Regions from separate parts of the Bacillus sp. DTU_2020_1000418_1_SI_GHA_SEK_038 genome, predicted to be linked through region 1. Evidence: riboswitches for the same ligand, from Rfam matches in the RefSeq annotation. Region 1 holds a riboswitch; each other region holds the start of a gene.
What was found. Region 1 has a riboswitch for S-adenosylmethionine ahead of RRV45_RS18555 (O-acetylhomoserine aminocarboxypropyltransferase/cysteine synthase family protein). Riboswitches for the same ligand answer to the same signal wherever they lie in the genome.
Positions count from the first base shown of each region.

Region 2: linked by a shared signal. The riboswitch ahead of mtnW (2,3-diketo-5-methylthiopentyl-1-phosphate enolase) and the one ahead of RRV45_RS18555 (O-acetylhomoserine aminocarboxypropyltransferase/cysteine synthase family protein) in region 1 are both predicted to bind S-adenosylmethionine.
Region 3: linked by a shared signal. The riboswitch ahead of RRV45_RS20060 (homoserine dehydrogenase) and the one ahead of RRV45_RS18555 (O-acetylhomoserine aminocarboxypropyltransferase/cysteine synthase family protein) in region 1 are both predicted to bind S-adenosylmethionine.
Region 4: linked by a shared signal. The riboswitch ahead of RRV45_RS20275 (OsmC family protein) and the one ahead of RRV45_RS18555 (O-acetylhomoserine aminocarboxypropyltransferase/cysteine synthase family protein) in region 1 are both predicted to bind S-adenosylmethionine.

Region 1 covers NZ_CP135435.1:3,708,871-3,714,165, forward strand. The annotation lists gene RRV45_RS18545 (methionine ABC transporter permease) at 1-165, opposite strand, end outside; gene RRV45_RS18550 (methionine ABC transporter ATP-binding protein) at 158-1,189, opposite strand; SAM riboswitch class I at 1,316-1,421, opposite strand; gene RRV45_RS18555 (O-acetylhomoserine aminocarboxypropyltransferase/cysteine synthase family protein) at 1,566-2,882, opposite strand; SAM riboswitch class I at 3,000-3,099, opposite strand; gene RRV45_RS18560 (SCP2 sterol-binding domain-containing protein) at 3,192-3,521, opposite strand; gene RRV45_RS18565 (thioredoxin family protein) at 3,792-4,100, opposite strand; gene RRV45_RS18570 (toprim domain-containing protein) at 4,107-4,463, opposite strand; gene gcvH (glycine cleavage system protein GcvH) at 4,748-5,131, opposite strand; gene RRV45_RS18580 (arsenate reductase family protein) at 5,221-5,295, opposite strand, start outside.
Region 2 covers NZ_CP135435.1:354,754-360,048, forward strand. The annotation lists gene RRV45_RS01950 (1,2-dihydroxy-3-keto-5-methylthiopentene dioxygenase) at 1-64, opposite strand, end outside; gene RRV45_RS01955 (methylthioribulose 1-phosphate dehydratase) at 80-703, opposite strand; gene RRV45_RS01960 (2-hydroxy-3-keto-5-methylthiopentenyl-1-phosphate phosphatase) at 700-1,365, opposite strand; gene mtnW (2,3-diketo-5-methylthiopentyl-1-phosphate enolase) at 1,362-2,585, opposite strand; SAM riboswitch class I at 2,672-2,777, opposite strand; SAM riboswitch class I at 2,982-3,133, shown strand; gene mtnK (S-methyl-5-thioribose kinase) at 3,213-4,403, shown strand; gene mtnA (S-methyl-5-thioribose-1-phosphate isomerase) at 4,400-5,295, shown strand, end outside.
Region 3 covers NZ_CP135435.1:4,029,085-4,034,379, reverse strand. The annotation lists gene RRV45_RS22145 (methyl-accepting chemotaxis protein) at 1-193, shown strand, start outside; gene RRV45_RS20060 (homoserine dehydrogenase) at 1,067-2,272, opposite strand; SAM riboswitch class I at 2,410-2,515, opposite strand; gene RRV45_RS20055 (hypothetical protein) at 2,657-2,908, shown strand; gene brnQ (branched-chain amino acid transport system II carrier protein) at 3,422-4,768, opposite strand; gene RRV45_RS20045 (proline dehydrogenase family protein) at 4,898-5,295, opposite strand, start outside.
Region 4 covers NZ_CP135435.1:4,081,582-4,086,876, forward strand. The annotation lists gene RRV45_RS20270 (DUF7713 domain-containing protein) at 1-456, opposite strand, end outside; SAM riboswitch class I at 1,309-1,447, shown strand; gene RRV45_RS20275 (OsmC family protein) at 1,571-2,023, shown strand; gene RRV45_RS20280 (nucleoside hydrolase) at 2,955-3,869, opposite strand; gene RRV45_RS20285 (nucleoside hydrolase) at 3,898-4,845, opposite strand.

The DNA.
Region 1 (5,295 bases):
ATTATTCTCCCAAATATTGCCCTTCGAAGTTAGAAAAAGTAATAGACCTAGAATAATGCCAAGAATGAAAGTAGCAATGACCGAAATGCTCGTCATATATAATGTTTCTACAGTTGCTTCCCACATCTTATCCCATTTAACATTCGGAAACCATTCACTAAGCATTCGAAATCACCTCCACCCCGACCTGCTTGGCCTTGATGAAATCAATTGCTTTTAAAATTTCAGGCTTCTCCCCATCTAAATGGATAAAAAGTGTTCCATAAGAACCGTTTTGCGTTTGTGATATTTTCCCGTGAAGAATATTAACGGTTATATTAAAATCACGAATTAGATTCGTTATTAACGGCTGCTCAACGGACTTACCAACAAAGCTTAATTGGACAATTTGCCCGTGTGGATATAATTGAGTAATTTGTTCAATCGTTTCCTTCGTTTCATCTGGATCAGACTCTGTTATTTGATGAACGAAGCGCTTTGTAATTTGCTGCTGCGGATTTTTGAACACATCGATAACTGGTCCCAGCTCGACAATTCTTCCCTCTTCCATTACAGCCACGCGATGACAGATTTTACGGATAACCTGCATTTCATGTGTGATGAGCACAATCGTTAAACCTAGACGCTCATTAATATCCACTAATAATTCTAGGATGGAATTAGTTGTTTCTGGATCTAATGCAGATGTGGCTTCGTCACATAACAACACTTTCGGGTTGTTTGCCAATGCTCTGGCAATTCCGACACGCTGTTTTTGCCCTCCGCTCAGCTGAGAGGGATAAGCATCCTCTCTTCCATCGAGACCAACAAGCTTAATGAGTTCATCCACACGTTTTAATCGTTCCTCTTTGGCAACACCCGCAATTTCAAGTGGAAATGCAATATTTTGCCGAACAGTTCTAGACCAAAGCAGGTTGAAATGCTGGAATATCATACTGATATCCTGTCTAGCTTTCCTTAAGTTCTTGCCTTTTATATGTGAAACTTCATTATTAGCTACAACAACATTTCCGCTTGATGGTATTTCAAGTCCATTTAGCATGCGGATTAATGTACTTTTCCCAGCACCGCTATAGCCAATAACACCAAAGATTTCTCCCTCGTTAACTTCTAAATTAACGTTGTCTACTGCGGTGACTTGACCCTGCTTAGAAGCATATATCTTTTGTACATTTTTGATTGAGATCATAATTGCTCACCCTCTCTAAATCCCATTTACAATATCATAATAGATGAATAAAGAGAAATAGTAATGCTATAAAAAAGAAAAATGCCTTTCTGTTATGAGCAGAAAGGCATAATGAATTTATCCTTCCCCTCATCTTCCAAAGCAAATCTGCTTTGTGTGAATTGGCACCATTTCATAAAATGACGGTTGCCGGGTTTCATCGGGCACATCCCTCCACCTCTCTTGATAAGAGCATTACATCTATATTCAATTAACACTTTACTTTAATTAAGCATTCTTATATTCACGATTGATATCGTATCATGGGATAAAGATAGCGTCAACGGTAAAAATTTGGAATTATATATCTTTTTACTCATGAAAAAACCTTAATTAATTATTCTTTTACTAATAGCGAGGCAATCCCTGTTGCTGCCTCAATTGCTTGCTCTAAATCTTCAATAAGGTCCTCAGCATTTTCAATTCCGATTGATAGACGAACTAGATCCTCAGGAACACCTGCAGCCTTCAGCCCTTCTGTATCAAGCTGCTGATGCGTTGTACTTGCCGGGTGAATAACTAAGCTTTTCGCATCGCCAACGTTTGCAACATGTGCCCACAGCTCAAGATTATTAATGAAAGCCGCTCCTGCTTCTCTTCCGCCTTCGATTCCAAATACGACTACAGAACCTGCGCCCTTCGGCAAATACTTATCCGCTAATACTTTATCCGGATGATTGTCACTTCCAGGATACAGGACCCAATTAATAGCTGGATGAGCTTCTAAGTACTCTACTACTTTCTTAGTATTGGCAATATGCTCCTTCATCCGCACATGAAGTGTTTCAAGTCCAAGTGTAAATTGGAAGGCATTTTGCGGGCTTAATGCAGGACCAAAGTCTCTAAGAAGTTGAACTCTAGCTTTAATAATATAGGCAACCGCACCTAATGCCTCACTATACACAAGGTTATTGTAGCTTGGGTCTGGCTGAGTGAATCCAGGGAACTTAGGAGAATTCCAATCGAACTTTCCGCCGTCTACAATGATTCCTCCAGTTGTTGTTCCATTTCCCAGCAGCCATTTTGTAGCGGAGTGGACGACAATATCTGCTCCGTATTCTATCGGTCTGCATAAATATGGAGTCGCGAATGTATTATCAATAATTAGTGGAACCCCATTCTCATGTGAGATTTCCGCTACCTTTTCGATATCTAACACCTTTAAGCTTGGGTTTCCAATCGTTTCAGCAAAGACAGCCTTCGTTTTTTCCGTAATGGCATTTCGGAAGTTTTCAGGATCTTCGGGATCTACAAATTTCACTTTAATGCCGTATTTCGGCAATGTCACAGCAAACAGATTATAAGTTCCCCCGTATAGGTTAGAGGCTGAAACAATTTCATCCCCAGATTCAGCAATATTCAGAATCGCTAGTGTAATGGCGGCCATTCCGCTAGCAACCGCTAAGGCACCAACTCCCCCTTCTAACAGGGCAACTCTTTCTTCAAAGACTGTAGTAGTTGGGTTGTGAATACGAGTATAAATGTACCCAGATTCCTTCAAGCCAAATAAATTAGCTGCATGTTCCGTGTCTTTAAATTGGTAAGCATTGTTTTGGTAAATTGGCACAGCTCTTGCTCCTGTTACAGGATCCGGCTGTAATCCCCCATGTACACCTAATGTTTCAAATCGATAGTTTTTTTGTTTTTCTGACATGTTTCTTCTCTCCTTTTTAATCTGCAATAGTTTGCATTTTTTTGATTTGCTGATTCCTTTTGCTTAAAAGAAGAATTTAAAAAACCCTCTTCGCAAGAAGAGGGTTGATATCATCTCTTCTTATCTATCAGAGCAAATGCTCTGCTGGAATTGGCACCGCGTAAATACCGGTTGCCGGGCTTCGTAGGGCCAGTCCCTCCACCTCTCTTGATAAGAATATTTAATTGTAATGATCAAGTTATTAAAGTGATACTATCATATAGATTTTATGCAGTCAAGGTATATTTTAGAAATTTCAGATTTAAATAATTATTTTTTACAGAGAAAGAAAAGAGATTCTAACAGTAATAGCCTACGGAATGTCGAGTCAACGGATACCTTCTTCCACCTTATCGCCTCTCTCAACTTTTCTCTTCCCGTTAAAATGGCATGAATACTTTCTTTAGATCCTGAAATGATTGCATCAAATTGTTGTTTCTGATCGTCAGAATTAATGGAAATATGGCCTTCCCGAAATATTAATGGAATCTCTAAATCTCCGGATTTTATACAAATTGAAAAAGAGGAGTCTGCCAGCAATGTCTGTAAATGCGACTTACTCTTAACTTCTTCAATAAAAACAACTGCCATATTTTCCATTTCCTTCACCTCTAAAAACGAACAGATTATTTTTCTTCAGTATCTACATTCAACATAAGCAAGGACATCCCTCTTATTACTGTTCGACAAGATAAAAGCAAAAAAAAGACAATGCCTCGACTATTTTCAGCATTGTCTTTCATTTCCCGAGAAATACAACTTTTATTTTCATATATTAAACCGTTTTTATGGTGGATACTTCTTTTTTTGTCTTATTATGGTTTATGAAAAACTAAATAATAAAATGCCAGGTGTTATTAACCTGACATTTTAAAGGAAACTTTTCATTTTATCTAGTAGGTAGGGAACTGAGTGGAAAGCGTATATTTTTTCTTGGATATTTCCATCTTTTACGATAATGAGGCAAGGCACACTTTCTATCCCAAGCACCTCGGAAAAAGCAGACAAATAATTTAAATCGGCTTTCCCAATTGGCTGTTCGGGCATAAGTTCTTCTATTACCGAAAGCATTTTACTCGCTAGCTGACACGTTCCGCATAATGGGGTGTACAGATATAGGAAGCCTGATTTATTTTTATTGAAAAGCTGTTCAATTTCCTCCCGCGAAAGTTCTTGCAATGATTCTCATCCTTTATCCAAAAACTCTGTGTATACGTCTATATTGGCAGATAATAACACGGTGGCCAAATGATGTTCTGGAGCCGTAGCAACTTCGCGATACATACGATCGATATAAAGGTGCTCAGCCTCGGGAAATTCTCGTTTAAATTGTTTCCGAAGCTTTTCTCCTGCTGCATCTGCATCAACCAATATAAAAACATCTTTATCATAAAGCATATCGATCAATTCATCCAGTTTTGTGACGCCGATCGTTCCGTTCGTGCAAATAATCTCAACAGGCTCACTTACTATCGCCTGTACCTTTCTTTTATCTGTCGTACCCTCTACAATAATAACCTTTTCCGTTACCGCCTCATCCATTATAATCACCTGAGCTGAGTTGTAGTTTTACCCATAGGGCTAATAAATCTCCTTAACAAGGAGGTTTTATATACCATACCATATTCAATATTCTTGATGTTGGTGTTGGACTCCTGCTTTTTATATTTATTATGAGTTTGGCACATGTCTTTATGCTTTTTATACTCAACGGGTTATTATTTACAGAGCTAAAAATGAAAAGAGAGCTTCCATAATACGGAAACCCCTCTCATTTCTATGCAAACAGACCTATGTAAACTGTCTAAATGCAAACTAAATATTAATTAGTCTTCTTTAACCATTTCTTCATATTGTTCAGCTGTCATTAAGTTATCAAGTTCGCTAGTATTTGAAAGCTCAACAACAATCATCCATGCTTTTTCGTATGGAGATTCGTTTACGAACTCAGGATTATCGCTTAAATCTTCATTTACAGCGACAACCTTTCCGCTTACTGGTGAGTAAAGCTCAGATACTGTTTTAACAGACTCTACGCTTCCGAAAGGCTCGTCCGCAGTTACTTCGTCTCCAACTTCTGGAAGCTCAACGAAAACGATATCTCCAAGCTCTGATTGAGCAAAGTCAGTAATTCCAATACGTACTTGCTCGCCTTCTGTTTTTACCCACTCATGCTCTTCTGAATAACGTAATTCTTTTGGTGTGTTCATTTTAACCCCTCCATTATTATTCTTAATTGATCGTAAAATCGATCTCTTCCTTCATCATGACAAAAACAAGGACGTTTTTCAATCCTTTTTTAAACAAGCCATGCTTTTTCATAATCCTCTTCCTTAAAACCAACGGTAACCTTTTGGCCATCAGAAAGAATTGG
Region 2 (5,295 bases), 1.1 Mb from region 1:
ATGCTGCAACCTCGCTTTGCTCTACAATTACTTCATCTGTGCCTTGAATTGTGATTGTTGCCATTAGAATCTCCCTCTCCTATTTAATAGTTGATTTAGCATTAATCAATGCTAGTTGATATTGAAATAAAAATTCGCATGCTTCTAATAGTTTCTTAGCTTCAAAGCCATCTTTTCCCCAGACGGTAATGCCATGGTTTCTAATAAGGACGGCTCCTTTATCAGCATGAATATGCTCTTGGAACTCATCGGCTAAATTAGGGATATGCGCATGATTATGAATAATTGGGATGGTTAGCTCAGCATCCTCTTCCCAAAGATCAAAGGCCTTAATTAATTCTTGATATTGAAAGGTTACTTTTCCTTTTTCACCGTACAGCTCTGAGATGACATTGTTTGCAACTGTATGAACATGAAGACTGCAGCCCGCTGTAGTTTTTTGAAAAACAGCGCAGTGCAGCAAGGTTTCAGCAGATGGTTTAAGATGAGTTTCCTCAACAGCTTTGCCATCTCGGTCGACTAGCAGAAAATCTTCTAACGTTCTTTTTCTCTTATCTTTTCCGCTTGCTGTTACGAGAAACTGCAATGGTTCAGTGTGAACCTTGATGGCCAGATTACCGCTCGTTCCCATAAACCAGTCCCTTGAAGCCAATTCATCCTTAATATCAGCTAATTCATTCCATTTGGATACGAGTGTACTCATACTTTCACATCCAATCTAGATTCAATGATATGGATACAGTCTTGGAAACGTTCGAAAGGCTCGTAAGGAATATTCAATTCCTTGCACTTTTCAATGAGGAAATCTCTGGCAATCACAATATCTGCAAGCTTAGCAGCTTGAAGATCTGTAATTGAATCCCCAATAACGATTCTAGTGTTTTCCTCCGAAGCTAACTGACGAATAATGGAGGGCTTACAGCAGCCACAGCCCTTGCTTGAACAGTTATCATCACACTCATAAGGAAAGACAATTTGAATGTTCTCACTTGAAAAATCAGCTTTATTGCAATAAATTTTTTCAAATGGTCCGAAGGGTTCAAGAACAGGATACACGAAAAAGTCAATTCCACCGCTCACGATATAAAGCGGAATATTTGCCTCTCTAGTAAACTGAACGAATTCAGCAAAGCCTTCTCGTATCACTGCATCCTTCAGTACAAATGAGATAATTTCATCTTTTTTAGAAGAGGGAAGAAGCGAGAACAGCTTGCCGACCCCTTCCTGAATGGAAACCTTTTGACTTAATATATCATCCTTGATGGCGTCCCATTCCGGCGGAGCGAATTCTTTCATAATGTTGATGATATTATCTTTATTCGTAATAGTCCCATCAAAGTCGCAGAAAATCACTGGATTCTTCATTTTGAACCTCCCCATAACTCTAGGGCTATTTTCAATTCTTGGTGTTCTTCTGCAGCGTTGGCCAAATTTTTACCTGCTAGAACAGCGTCAACCGCCTGTCTAAAGGCCTTTCCACCGCCTGCTGCTCCGTGAGGGTGACCGTGAACGCCGCCTCCAGCGTTGATTACGCAATCTTTTCCATAGTCGTCCATTAACAGAGGCACTAGCCCAGGATGAATTCCTGCAGATGGTACTGGAAACGCCCGTTTTACTGCGGATTCTTCAGTCAGGTTCTCACCGATTGCTAATGCTGCACTCTTTTCAAGAGCAACACTGCCATACGGAGAAGGGAATAAGGAAAAGTCAGCACCCGCATATCGTGTTAGCTTGCCAAGTACAAGCTGACTTGCTACCCCGTAAAAAGCAGAAGAGGTGAAGGCTCCGCTATAAGCTGGATGTGCCATAAGCGGGAGTTGAACTTCCTGATCCTCCGCGATTTCCTGCAGAACATCCAGACCATAAGTATGAACATTAAATAAAAGGGCATCTGCACCAAGCTCACGGGCTCTTTTCGCTTTAACCCTTAATTCAGAAGTCCGGCCTGTCAAGTTTACAGCATAAAGAGTACGATGACCTGTTTCCTCATAGACCTGCCGCAAAACATCTTTACTTCTTAAAATACGTTGCTCGAAAGGTGTTAACGGATTATCAAAAAGGATTTCATCATCCTTCACAAGATCCACTCCGCCAAGAGCCTGTTCCCTCAATTGAGCGGTCAAATAATCGATGTCTCTTCCAATAACTCCCTTGAAAATGCTCATAGTCAGTGGTCGATCATAAACATTTAAAGTTTTCCGAATGCCTTCAATTCCGAACCGTGGGCCAGGAAAGCTGCTTAATAGTTCCGAGCTAAACTCTAAATCAAGTAATTTGACCTCACCGTCTAAGGAAAGCTTCCCGAACACCGTTGTTAAAATAGCTGGTAGATCAGCTGAAAAATTCGCACTTGGATAAGCAATTTTTACTTTGCTTAAAATATCATTTTGTTTAACAGGGTGGCGCGTGTCCGAGAATTCCTCGACAGAGATGACGCGTCCTTTATGTTTCTTCAACTGCTCCTGCTCAAGCAGCGGCAAATCTGTCCATGAACCGATCGTTAAGCCAAGTGCGATCCCCTCCGCTTTTTTCTCAAAGGATCCTGGCTTGCCAAATAGCTGATAGGTAGCGATGATTTCACTCATGTTGGTTCATCCTCCTTGTAAAATTAAAATTCTCTATAAAATAAATAAAACCTCTTCAAATAAGAAGAGGTCAATAGACAAACATCTTCTTATTTCTCAGCATGAAAGCTGCAAGAATTAGCACCGTGTCAAATCATTTGATCGGTTGCCGGGTTTCATAGGGCTCGTCCCTCCACCTGCTCTTAATAAGAAAAATATATTCAATTAATTTACGATTCAAAAGTAACTGCCTTTTATTATTGCACCGCTTAAAAATTCTGTCAATACAGTTTGTGTGATTATTTTTTCTATTAGGAGTGTTGTAAAGTGAAAAAACAATTCAGAAAAAAGTGTTGACACTTTCAAAAACAGGTGCTAACATTCATTTCAAGCAAACTAACGTGAATATGTTAAATACTCTTATCATGAGCAGGCAGAGGGATTTGGCCCGATGAAGCCCAGCAACCGACCGTAATACCGTTGTGAAACGGGGCGCTATTAGCGCCGGGATTTTCCCGCAAGGCACGGTGCTAATTCCAACGGAAAGGAAACTTTCTGAGAGATGAGAGGCAGAGAATTTGTATTCGTAAGCCTCTTTCGTGATGAGAAAGAGGCTTTTTATTATTTTCATAGATAGGGTGAGAAAAGATGACAATTTTAGAAAAGAAACAGTATGAGCCGTTGACTGATGAGACAGCGGTGAAGCTTGCGAAAGAGCTAAATCTATTTTCTGAAGGTTCAGTATTGAACTGTCGCGAAATTGGTGATGGCAATCTGAATTATGTATTCCATATAACTGACTCAATAAATGAAAAAGGCGTTATTATCAAGCAAGCTCTCCCTTATGCAAAGGTAGTGGGGGAAAGCTGGCCGCTCACATTAAAGCGGGCAACGATCGAAACGAATGCGCTGAAAAAGCATGGTGAGTTTGTTCCCCAGCTTGTTCCGGAGGTTTATCATGCAAATGAAGACCTTGCCATTACGGTTATGGAAGATTTGTCGCACTTAACGATTGCTCGTGAGGGACTTATTAAAGGGGAATCTTATCCAAAGCTATCAAGCGATATTGGTGAATATTTAGCAAGAACACTATTTTCAACATCGGATTTTGCTTTGCATCCATTTGAGAAAAAACGTTTAGCAGTCGAATTTTCAAATCCAGAGCTTTGCAAGATTACAGAAGATCTCATTTTTACCGATCCATTCTTCGACCATGAGACCAATGATTTCGAACCGGAATTGCGTGAGGATGTAGAGGCCATTTGGAATAATAGCCTTTTGAAGCTTGAAGCGGCTAAGTTAAAGATAAGTTTTTTAACTGAAGCAGAAGCGTTATTACATGGGGATCTACATACAGGCAGTATATTTGCAAGCAGCACAGAAACGAAAGTAATTGATCCCGAATTTGCTTTTTATGGCCCGATTGGATTTGATGTTGGATTATTTATCGGAAATCTATTTCTTCATGGAATTTCAAGAGAGGAAGCGAATCGATCTGTTATTTTTGAGCATATCGAGAATACCTGGGACGTTTTTTGCTCAGTATTTACTGAATTATGGGAAGAGTCAAATCTCGAAGTCTATACAAAGGTCGAAGGCTATAAAGAATACATTTTACAGAAAATCTTTTCTGACACGCTTGGGTTTACTGGCTGTGAGTTAATTAGAAGAACGATTGGTCTTGCTCATGTGAAGGATTTAGACGGTATTGAGGATCATGAGAAAAGAATTGCAGCTAAGAGACAGGCACTTGCATTAGGCGAAACATTAATCTTAAATCGCCACGTGTTAAATTCAGTAAGAGAAGCTATTTCACTGTTAGGAGAGAGAAAGGCATGAAGGTTCCAACATCAATTGAATGGAAAAATGGACATCTGATTATTCTTGATCAGCAAAAGCTCCCTCATCAAATTGAGTATCTTCAGCTTGATACGATTGAGGAGATATTCAATGCTATTGTCACATTAAAAGTCCGTGGAGCGCCTGCAATTGGGATAACTGCTGCATATGGACTTGCGATCGCGGCGCAGCAATATGAAACGATACAATTAAAGGAATTCCACGAACATCTTCAAAAGGATTTTCGTTATCTAGCAAGTTCCAGGCCAACAGCAGTCAATTTATTCTGGGCGCTTGAAAGAATTGCAGCAGTGGCGGAGGAAGCGAAAAGCGTTAATGAAGCAAAAACGGTCATTCTTGAAGAAGCCATAAAGATCCATGTAGAAGATGAAGAAACGTGCAGACAAATTGGCGAGCATGCCCTGTCACTGCTAAAAGGATTTACAAATGTGATGACAATATGCAATGCAGGGTCCATTGCTACGGCTAAATACGGGACAGCACTTGCGCCTTTCCATCTTGGCATTGAACGAGAAAAACAGTTTCATGTGTATGCATGTGAAACGCGTCCAGTATTCCAAGGCTCAAGGCTTACCGTTTGGGAGCTGCAGCAATCAGGTGTCGATGTCACTTTGATCACGGACAGCATGGCCGCCCATACGATTTACTCAAAGGGAATAGAAGCAATTATTGTCGGGGCTGACCGAATTGCTGCTAATGGGGACACGGCAAATAAAATTGGTACCCTGGGCTTGGCGATTTTAGCTAAACATTTCAATATCCCATTTTATGTAGCAGCTCCAGCCTCAACCTTTGATCTTTCAATTTCGAGTGGAATGGAGATTCCAATTGAAGAGCGAAAAGCGGAGGAAATTACACATATTGGCGGAAT
Region 3 (5,295 bases), 320 kb from region 1:
GAAAGCGGACGTTCTAAACAGTATTCATTCAATGGCTGCGATGGCTGAGCAATCAGCGGCCGCCTGTGAAGAAGTCAGTGCCTCAACGGACGAGCAGGTCACAGCCATTCAGTCCGTAGCCGAATCAGCAGAACAATTGACAGAACTGAGTGACGAGCTTCAAAAGGCAGTGGCTAAATTTAAGCTGGAGTAGGTAGGGTACAGGGATAGTCACTCTTTGAAAAGATTTTGTTGGGGAACTTTGTAAATCGCATACTAATTAGATGGCCAAATCGGATACTGATTTGGCCTTATTTTTTTAGCATTAACATCGAATAAAAATAAGGCACCTGAAATAAATCTCCTTGTCTATCTGAGCTTGGCGGACAGCAGTTCCGTTATATGCGGTAAAAGGGGCTAATACTGTATGCTTGAGGACATAGGTTCCGTTATTCGCTAAAAAAGCACCGGTTTCCTTATGTTTTTTCGTAAATAACGCACTCGGTGTCCGCTTAGCCCTTCAATTAGCGCCATTTAATGAAAATAACGGATTCACAATGTCCGCATTAATTTCTCTCACTACACAAATACAAAGTCTTCAATTATTATTTTACAAACTTGTATCTATTCTATATGTTTATTAATTTTTCCCTATATAATCGAAACTACTTCCTTTGAGTAGTCTCTTATTTTATAAAGATAAAAATGTTCTTAATCAAACGATTGATTAAACAGCCGAAAACGCTTGCCGCACAAGGGCTGTAGGCACTTTAATTAGACGTTTGATTAATATGTATGTTCGTATTGGTTTCCCATTCCCAAAATCCTGGGGAAGGGTGTTAATCAAACGCTTGATTAAACAGCCTCAAACGCTTGCCGCACAAGGGCTGTAGGCACTTTAATTAAAACGTTTGATTAATATGTATGTTCGTACTTGGCTTCCATTCCCAACAACCTGCTGTGATTGGCTGACAAACTTTCAACTCCTCTGTCAAAGTGTTATTTCATCTCACTAAACAAGAAAAAATTTAAGGAGGAAATGAATAAACTTTTTTCCTCCTGTTTTTCATTCAAAATTCATCTATTGCTAACTCAAAACCACTTCCCTAAACGCCACCTCTCCCAGAATTTGATAGACATGTACATTCGGCAAATGAATAGCATACATGGTCTCCTCTGGTGCCCGGACGATTAGCACGTTCGGATGAATTCTTTCAATCACTTGTATAGGGGTTGGCAGAGTCGTGGCATTTACATCCCCACCGATTGCCCAAAAAGAAAGAGTAGAAGCCTCATTTCCTTCTAGGTTTTGTTCGGTATATGGCCGAGTTACGCTTTTTGTATGAATATGTGCCAAGTCCTCGATCATCGCGCTTGCTGTTGGAAGCATTCCTGCTCCCGGGCCTTGTAGGCTAATATTCCCAACAATATCCCCATTAATGGAAACAGCATTTTGGACACCTTCCACATGGTAAAAGGGATGCTGTTCATTCACAAGCACAGGCTTTACGGTGCATAGAATTCCACTAGCAGTCCGTTCAATCGAAGCGACATGCTTAAACCGAAAGCCTAATGATGAAAAAACTTCAATTTGTTCGGGTGTGATTCCCCGAATTCCCTCTCTGATCGACTCATCCCAGTTCGGCGCCTCCCCAAATGCAAGCTCACTTAAGATCACCGCTTTGTAGAAGGCGTCATAGCCGTCTACATCATTTGTCGGATCCGCTTCGGCATAGCCTTTTTCCTGAGCCAGCTTCAATGCTGATGCAAATGGTAAGTTTTCTTCTCTCATCTTTGTCAAAATAAAATTAGATGTGCCGTTAAGAATACCCTGGACTTTTTCGATGTTGTTGACATTTAGCAATTGCTTTAGTGTTTGGATCACAGGAATCCCGCCAGCGACCGTTGCTTCAAAGCCGAGTGAAACACCATATTCACTTGCTAAATGTTTTAATTGCCCGCCATGATGGGCAAACATTTCCTTGTTCGCCGTAATGACATGACAGCCCCGTTTAATCGCCTGCTGCAAGTAGGAAAAGCATGGCTCTTTTCCAACAATGGCATCAATCACAACATCAAGCTGCTCTAGTGTAATGATTTTTTCGAAATCGTCTGTTAAAAGAACATCTTCATCCGGATTAGTGTGTTTATTAATATTTTTCACAAGAATTCCAACAATCTTCACTTCTTTTCCAAAAAGGGCTTGGAGCTTCTTCTGATGTGATTTTACGGTCTGATAGACACCCTTCCCAACAGTGCCGTATCCTAATAATGCAATATGAATGGCTGACATGTATTCATTCCTCCTGTTATTGTTTTTCGATTTGTTAACTGGTGAGCGGGCAACCCCACAGGTGAAAAAATAAAAAACCCCCTCTGCATATAAAGACAGAAGGGGAGCAAGAATGAAATTACAAAATCCGTTCCACCTTCTCATCTTCGGAATGTGATCATTCCTCTGAAATTGGCACCGTGCATGCGAATGCTGGTTGCCGAGGCTTCGCAGGGTCAGTCCCTCCACCTCTCTTGATAAGAAGATTAGCAATTATGAAATTATTTATAATCATATAGATTAAATGGAGCAACGTCAATACTTTAATTGGTTTGGCAATCGAATATGATTTGTAGAATATCTTTTTTTTCCGTGTATAATAGGTTAATAAAAGGAGGGATTTCAATGGCAAAAAAAATTGAGGGTATTGAAGCTGTAATCATAAAAAAAATACTAAATAAAAAGTCGAAAGCAGTAATAGATGTTGAAGGGGAAGTTTTTGTTATACAAAGATTAAAAGAAGATACGATTTTATCGGATATTGAAACAGACATTGAGCTAAAAGATATGCTTGAAAGAGCAGATAAAGATATATTGAATGGGAGACTTTATTCCTCAGATGAGTTATTGGAAGCAATTGAGAAGGGTGATATTTAAGTGGAATTGAAATGGACAGCAGAAGCAAGGAGCAGCTTCGCTCGAATAAATAGCCCCTATTTTAGTTCTATTGAGACAAAAGATTATAAAAAAAGATTGTTGATTAATATTCAAAATAAAATACTTTCGATTATGGAGTCTACGCCAGCGAATGAGCCCGAATGGCAAGGAAACTATAGGATTCTAGTCGATAAATATAAAGTGTACTATTCTTTTTCAAAGGATAGGAGAACTTGCTATATAAAAGGTTTTAAGCATCAACACCAGCTATGAAAATCCTCATAATCTCTACGTGTCTATCACCTCTCGAATAATCTTATTTCACAGTCATGTTTCACTTATCGTTTTGGATGACCATATAAAAATCTAAGCTTGATAGTTGATAATGCTGCAAGAGCCTATAAAAATGCGATCATCCCACTCGTCACCAATAGTATATTTCATGTTCCTGTCGATAAGAAAACCCCCTTCATAACAGAAGGAGGTACTCTATCGATAAAAATAAATGAGGTCCTAACTAGCCATCTCAATCATCGCGTCAGTTTCTTTCCTCGATTTAGCTACAATCAAGCCGATTACAAATCCGATAAGGCCTGTGATAATCCAGCCGGCGCCATTTTCAAATAAGGGGATGAATCCGAAGATATTGTTAATAGCTTCCGGTGCAATAATGCCATCCTTTAGAGCATCAAGAATGGCAACAAACCCAACGCCGATCATTGTTCCAATATAAACGGATTGATGACCTTTAAACAAATTATTTGTAAAGATTAAAACGATTAAAGCAATGGCTAAAGGATAGAGTAATAGTAAAATAGGTGATGCCATTGTCAAAATTTTGTTGAGACCAAAGTTTGTAATGATTAAGCTTAAAATGGAAAAGAGAATTAGCCACTTTTTATAAGAAATAGAAGGAACAATTCTTTCGAAATATTCGGAAACAGCTGCTAAACAGGCTACATTTGTTGTGACCCCAGTTAAGAATATAATAGTTCCGATGATATAAATTCCGATCTGCCCGAATAAAACTTTTGAGCCTTGTGCTAATACTTCGCCTCCGTTTTCCTTAAATCCAATAGCATCAACACTTGAAGCACCGATCCATGCCATTGAGATTTGTAGTCCGACCAAGCCGATAATGGTGACCATACCTGCCTTAATAAATAGCTTCGATACTTCCTTTTCAGACTTTATCCCTAAGGAACTGATTGATTTAATGAAAATTCCCCCAAATACAAATGCAGCGAGAACGTCCATTGTGTAGTATCCTTGTATAAACCCTTTCAAAAACGCATCAACGCTTTGAATATACTCTCCTTGAGGTTGTCCAATACTTCCCATTGGTGTAAAAATTGACTTTCCAATTAGTAATAATAACAATATTGCAAAAATTGGAGTGATTATTTTCCCAAGACGGTCGACAAATTTTGTTGTATTCCATGATAGCAGAATCGTTAGAAAAATAAATACGGCAGAGAAAATAAACAAATAAAGACTGCCGTTTGAGTTCGTTTGGACTAACGGTTTGATAGCGATTTCATAGACGACAGAAGTTGTTCTCGGGATGACATAAATCGGCCCAAGCGATAAAAATAGTAAAATTGAGAATATCGTAGCGAACACGGGGTGAACTCTTCCTGAAAGTTTTTCAACTGTTCCTCCTCCGCGGGTTAAAGCTATGATTGCGAGTAAAACCAAACCAACACCTGTAATTAAAAATCCTCCCATGGCAATCCATATATTTGTTCCTGCCTGTTGGCCTACCATTGGAGCGAATATTACGTTTCCAGCACCTAGGAACATAGCGAAGAGCATGAAGCCAATTGCGATTACTTGTGAAAATGATACCTTCTTTTCCATTGATTTTCCTCCTTAATATATAAATCGAGGATGACTATTAATAAGGAGGGATGGAGATCGACCATCCACTCTATTAAAAAATATTATAGTAGAATTATAACATTTCAGTCATCCAAATTTTCATACCATTCATTTTTTACTTAACCTTCCTAATAAAAAGGCGCCAGCTCCAAGTCCAATGAGTGTATTTGTTTTTTTAGTAAACATCTGTTTGGCAACGAGATTGAGATTTTGTGGGCGTTCCGCTAAGCGGCGCATGAAATAGCCATACCAATCATTTCCGAATGGGACATATGTGCAGAAATTATAGCCTTCTTTTGCAAGTTTAAGCTGTAAATCCTTTCTGAAACCATACAGCATTTGAAATTCAAATTTCTCCTGTGGAATCTGATTCTTTTTCGCAAAACTCTTCACATGATCGATAACACGATGGTCATGCGTGGCAATCGATGTGAATTTGCCATTCAGCAAGTGATATTCAATTAACTTGATATAGTTTTGGTCTATATCGTTTTTGTTTTGATAGG
Region 4 (5,295 bases), 370 kb from region 1:
GATAATAAGGGGTACGCCGTCAGATGATTCATCATATTCAATAATGCCTGTGAACTGATCATGAATAATTGAATTGTATGCTTGTCCATTAGGGAATAGCTTTGACTTAACTTGTTGCATATGGATACCTTTTCGAGTCTTTTCAATTAGCTTAGTAAGTAATTCTGTCTGATTGGAATCCAATTCACCATGGATAGCAAATTTGTAACCATACTTTATGTCCTCCGCAGCCTCCAAGTAAAGCCCGACTGGATGCAGTCGCCTTTCCACATAGAAAGTTCTGCTTACACCTTGATAATCCTTCAATGAAAAGCTTTCTATCAACTGCTCTAGGTCTACCCCTAGCTCATCGGACATAATCTCGTTGTAGCAATTGTTACATAATCGCTTACTAGTTGCCCCGTCTTTCAATATGATTTTTACTTCATTCGTTCCGCAGCGCTCACACTTGTCCATATGCTCACCTATTTAGTTTTTCTTCTATTTTATCATAATGACAATTGGATTAGAAAAATGCAAAATTGCAATAGCATGTTCATTGCTTTGTACGCCAGCCTATCAAACACCCCTTTTCTTACAGGGAGCGTCAACCGTCCATCCGGTTTTTGTAGTTGCTAGATTGATATTATCATTTTCAATTCAAAAAATTAGCTAAATCCGATCATTTGCTCCGCGTTCTTTATTACCACATAGTAAAACCTTCAATTTATTCATACAACAAATTAAGCTTAAGATTGGCTTTATTGCACATTATCCTTCGAAGATTCATCTCCCCTTCAGAAAATACAAAATCACACAGAAAAAGGTACTCTAATCTATCAGTTCTGTAATCTAAGTTGTACCTAAGCCTGTTTAGGCCACTTAAACGACATATTGTTAGATAAAAACTTCACTTTGACAGAGAGGCTGAAGGTTTATCAGCCAAATTGGGCAGTTTGTCAGCCAGATTTTGAATTTGTCAGCCAATTCCAGGTAGTTGTCAGCCAAATTGACTGGTTTGTCAGCCAATTCCCACAGGTGGCACCTAAATCTCTCTACATTGCTTATATAAGTGAACTTTTCATGATCTCACTTCCAAAAATTACATCCCTGAACGTGGTAAAAAAATACAGGATTTCCTCCTGGAATAAAGTGAATAGGCGCATCTAGATTATTGTGCTTGATTACAATTAATATCCTAATAGACTTTTTTCCAAACCCTTTATCAACGCGGATCGGTACTAATTTCACAAAAAATAATTTGACTTAATTGAATTTTGTGATAATATAAATACAATAATTCCTATTGTTATACTACGAATTAAACTCTTTTTATCCAGATAGAGGGTGAGACTACCCCCGCGAACTCTCGGCATCCAGGTTTTAAAGCGAGGTCAGACATCACTCAGATTGCGAAGAACCCTGGTGCCAAATTCAGAAGAGTGGCTGCTCATTCCGAAGATAAGAAGGTGTTGGCAAAATGGCTTCACGTTTCGTAATGCACCCTTCTATTATCGTAAAGAAGAGTTGTCGTTTTTCCAAAGCTGTAAAGCAAGTAAATGAAATCCAAATTGGAAAGGGAGAGAAAAAGATGGCCATTTCAACATTTAAAGCAAAAACAGTTTTAAAAGAAAACGTATTAGTGGAAACAGAATCGAGAGGGCATAAAGTGATTGTGGATGAGCCAGCAACCTTAGGAGGAACTGATAAAGGAATGAATCCGGTGGAACTACTTCTGTCCGCTTTAGGTGCGTGCCAGTCAATCGTAGCGAGAACATATGCGAAGCAATTCAATATCGATCTTAAAAAGTTTTGGGTTGAATTAGAAGGAGATATTGACCTAGACGGGTTTTTTAACAAATCTGATGTAAGACCAGGATTCTTATCCATACTGTATACGTTTCATATCGAAACGGATGCCCCAGAAGATAAAGTCGAAGCATTTAAAGCATTCGTTGAAGATCATTGTCCTGTCGGCGACACGATTGCCAATCCTGTGAATCTTGTTTCTTCAAAAATGGTTGTTCATCAGCCTGTTAAATAAAATACGGCCGCAAAGATAAAAATACGAATATATAAACTAATAAGAGACACACAGGAAAATTAAATTCTTGTGTGTCTCTTTTAATATACGACTAATGTGAAACAGGATTTTCCCGGGCGTCACTGCGACGAAATGATCCTTTATTCCGCTAATACTTTTCAGGTCTCTATTAATCAAACGTTTAATTAAATCCCCTTAAATCCAGACAGGACAAGGGATTGAGACTGTTCAATCAAACGTTTGTTTAAAGGCCAGCTTGCACCGTGACAGGATCTCACTAAGTTTGTATCATAATAATTATTAAAATTTGGCCATTGCTTTAAATTGATATATAAATACGAACATACATATTAATCAAACGTTTAATTAAATCCACTCAAAGCCATACAGGACAAGGGATTGGGACTGTTCAATCAAACGTTTGTTTAAAGGCCATCTTGCACCGTGACAGGATCTCACTAAGTTTGTATCATAATAATTATTAAAATTTGGCCATTGCTTTAAATTGATATATAAATACGAACATACATATTAATCAAACGTTTAATTAAATCCCCTCAAAGCCAGGCAGGACAAGGGATTGGGACTGTTCAATCAAACGTTTGTTTAAAGGTCCTCTTGCATTGATCGCACAGGATCTCACTATGTTTGTATCATACTAATTATTAAAATTAGGCAATTACATATTAATCAAACGTTTAATTAAATCCACTCAAAGCCAGGCAGGACAAGGGATTGGGACTGTTTAATCAAACGATTAATTAGACCCTCTAGGTATAGATAATAGCAAAGGTCTATCTAACGATTGTTGAATATCTTCCCAGTATCACTGTGACCATTCGGTTAACGAAAAAAAGAACCCCCCAGAAAAGCGAATCAGTCCGCTTTTCTGGGGGATCTAGTGTTGGTATGTGGAAGAATTCAACTTAAATCATACAACTCTACTTAGAAAATGTTCCAAAAATCGATCGGCTTCTACTTCTGTACAGACGCGAATCTTAGGTTCACCTTCAGGATGACCGATGGTTCTCCCTACCTCTTCTCCTTCTAAAACAACCTTTACATTCATCGTTTCCGTCTTTACAAAGCTTGGATCAATGGCAACTCCCACGGCAAGTGGATCATGAAGACCACAACCGGCGATCCCTGGATAATATTTCTCATAATATCCGATATAAAACTCAGTCATATCCGCAAAAAAATGAGCCGTTTCTTTTCCAGTCTCACGCCATTCATTCACCCTTGATAGTGGCAATAATGTTTGCAAGGTTACATCTAATCCTACAAGAGTCACGTTTAAACCAGATGAGAAAACATAGTCAGCTGCTTCAGGGTCTGCGATGATATTCGCTTCAGCATACGCATTTACATTCCCTGGTACTTTTACAGCCCCACCCATCACAACGACCTCTTTAACGAGCGGGATGATTTCCGGTGCTTTTTGGATCGCTAAAGCAAGATTTGTCAGTGGTCCCACAGCAATGATCGTTATTTCATGCGGGCGATTTTTCACCTGTTCGATCATAAAATCCGGGGCAAATTGACTCATCGCTTGAGTCGTCGGTTCGTTCTTCAACGTATTGCCTATTCCATCCTCTCCATGGACATGTCTCGCCCAAACCTCTTTTTCGCCGCGCACGAATCGTTGAGCAGCCCCTTGATAAACAGGTATTCCCGCTCCTACTTTTTCCAGAACGGTAAGTGTATTACGAGTCGCTTCTTCTACGGGTACGTTACCGAAACAGGTCGTAAAACCAAGCAGCTCTAGTTCTGGAGAGTTTATGGAGTAAGACATCGCTAATGCATCATCAATTCCCGTATCAACATCAAATATAATCGGTTTCAAAACAAATCCCACCATTCAACAATTTAAATTATTTTTTAGTATAACTTTGAAGTGCCTCAGTGACCATATTCCAAAACTTCGCATGGTCTAGTTTCAAGGCAACATTGACATTTGGTTCACGGTCGGTTACACCGTGCATATCTACTAAGGTCATTCCGTAAGTATGAACCCCGGTTGTCTCCACATCCACACGCAACTTTTTCGTCTCAACAACAGAAGGATCGATACAATACGCTACACAACAAATATCATGTACAGGTGGATGTTCGAATCCAAATACCTCTAAATACGTTTTGCGGAAAAACACCAGTAGTTCGTTCACAAATTGCGCAACGGGATTGTCAATCGCAGCAATGCGTTCGCAAACCTCGTGAGTCGCTAAAGCTTGATGAGTAAGGTCAAGCCCCATCATCGTAATCGGAGCGCCACTCTCAAAAACAACCTTTGCAGCCTCCGCATCCACATAAATATTGAATTCTGCTGCTGGAGTCCAGTTGCCAAACGTTCCTCCACCCATGATGACAATTTCCTGTATTTTAGAAAGGATAGCCGGTTCACGTCTCATAGCCATCGCAATATTCGTTAGCGGGCCAGTAGGAACGAGTGTAATATCCCCATCTGATTCCATTAGCTTTCGAATAATAAAATCAACAGCATGTTCCTCTTCAATCGTTTTAGTAGCCTCTGGCAGGACCGGTCCGTCCATTCCGGAATCTCCATGAATATCGGGAGCAGTTTCGCGTTTTCTGACAAGCGGTTGACCGCTTCCTTGGAAAACAGGTACATCATACATGCCAGCAATCTCACAAACTTTTAGGGCATTCGCTGTTGTTTTCTCCACTTCAGCGTTCCCTGCTACAGTTGTAATACCGACTAATTCGATGTTTGGATTCCCTGCTGCGAGCAAAATAGCAATGGCATCATCATGACCTGGATCACAATCAAGAATAATTTTGCGTTTCTTGTTTTCTAGCATAGAAAAATACCGTCCTTTTCATTACTTTGTAAATGCCACACATAAAGAATCTACTATTTATTATGCTTTCATAGGGCATATATCAATCGAGCTAAAATGGTGATTTAAGAATAAAACCACTTGATTTCAATTTGCATATCCTCCCTTTTGATTGAAAGCGATGACAAAAAAGAATGCTCAACATAACACAATCTTATAATATCAAATTTTCACATAAAAAAGAAAAACGATCTCAAAGGTAAATGAGACCATTTCAACATTCCTTATATAAAAGAACACAGACCGACAGCATTGGTATCTACTAAATTTGAGTGCTTTATTTTTGGGTCATACCTATCATAGCAATGCCAAAGCATCCATAAACTTTCTCGCTCTATCTTCCTGCCCTTCTTAATTAATCGTTTGATTAACACCACATGCCTTGCCACACAAGGCTTCTCGGCATTCAAT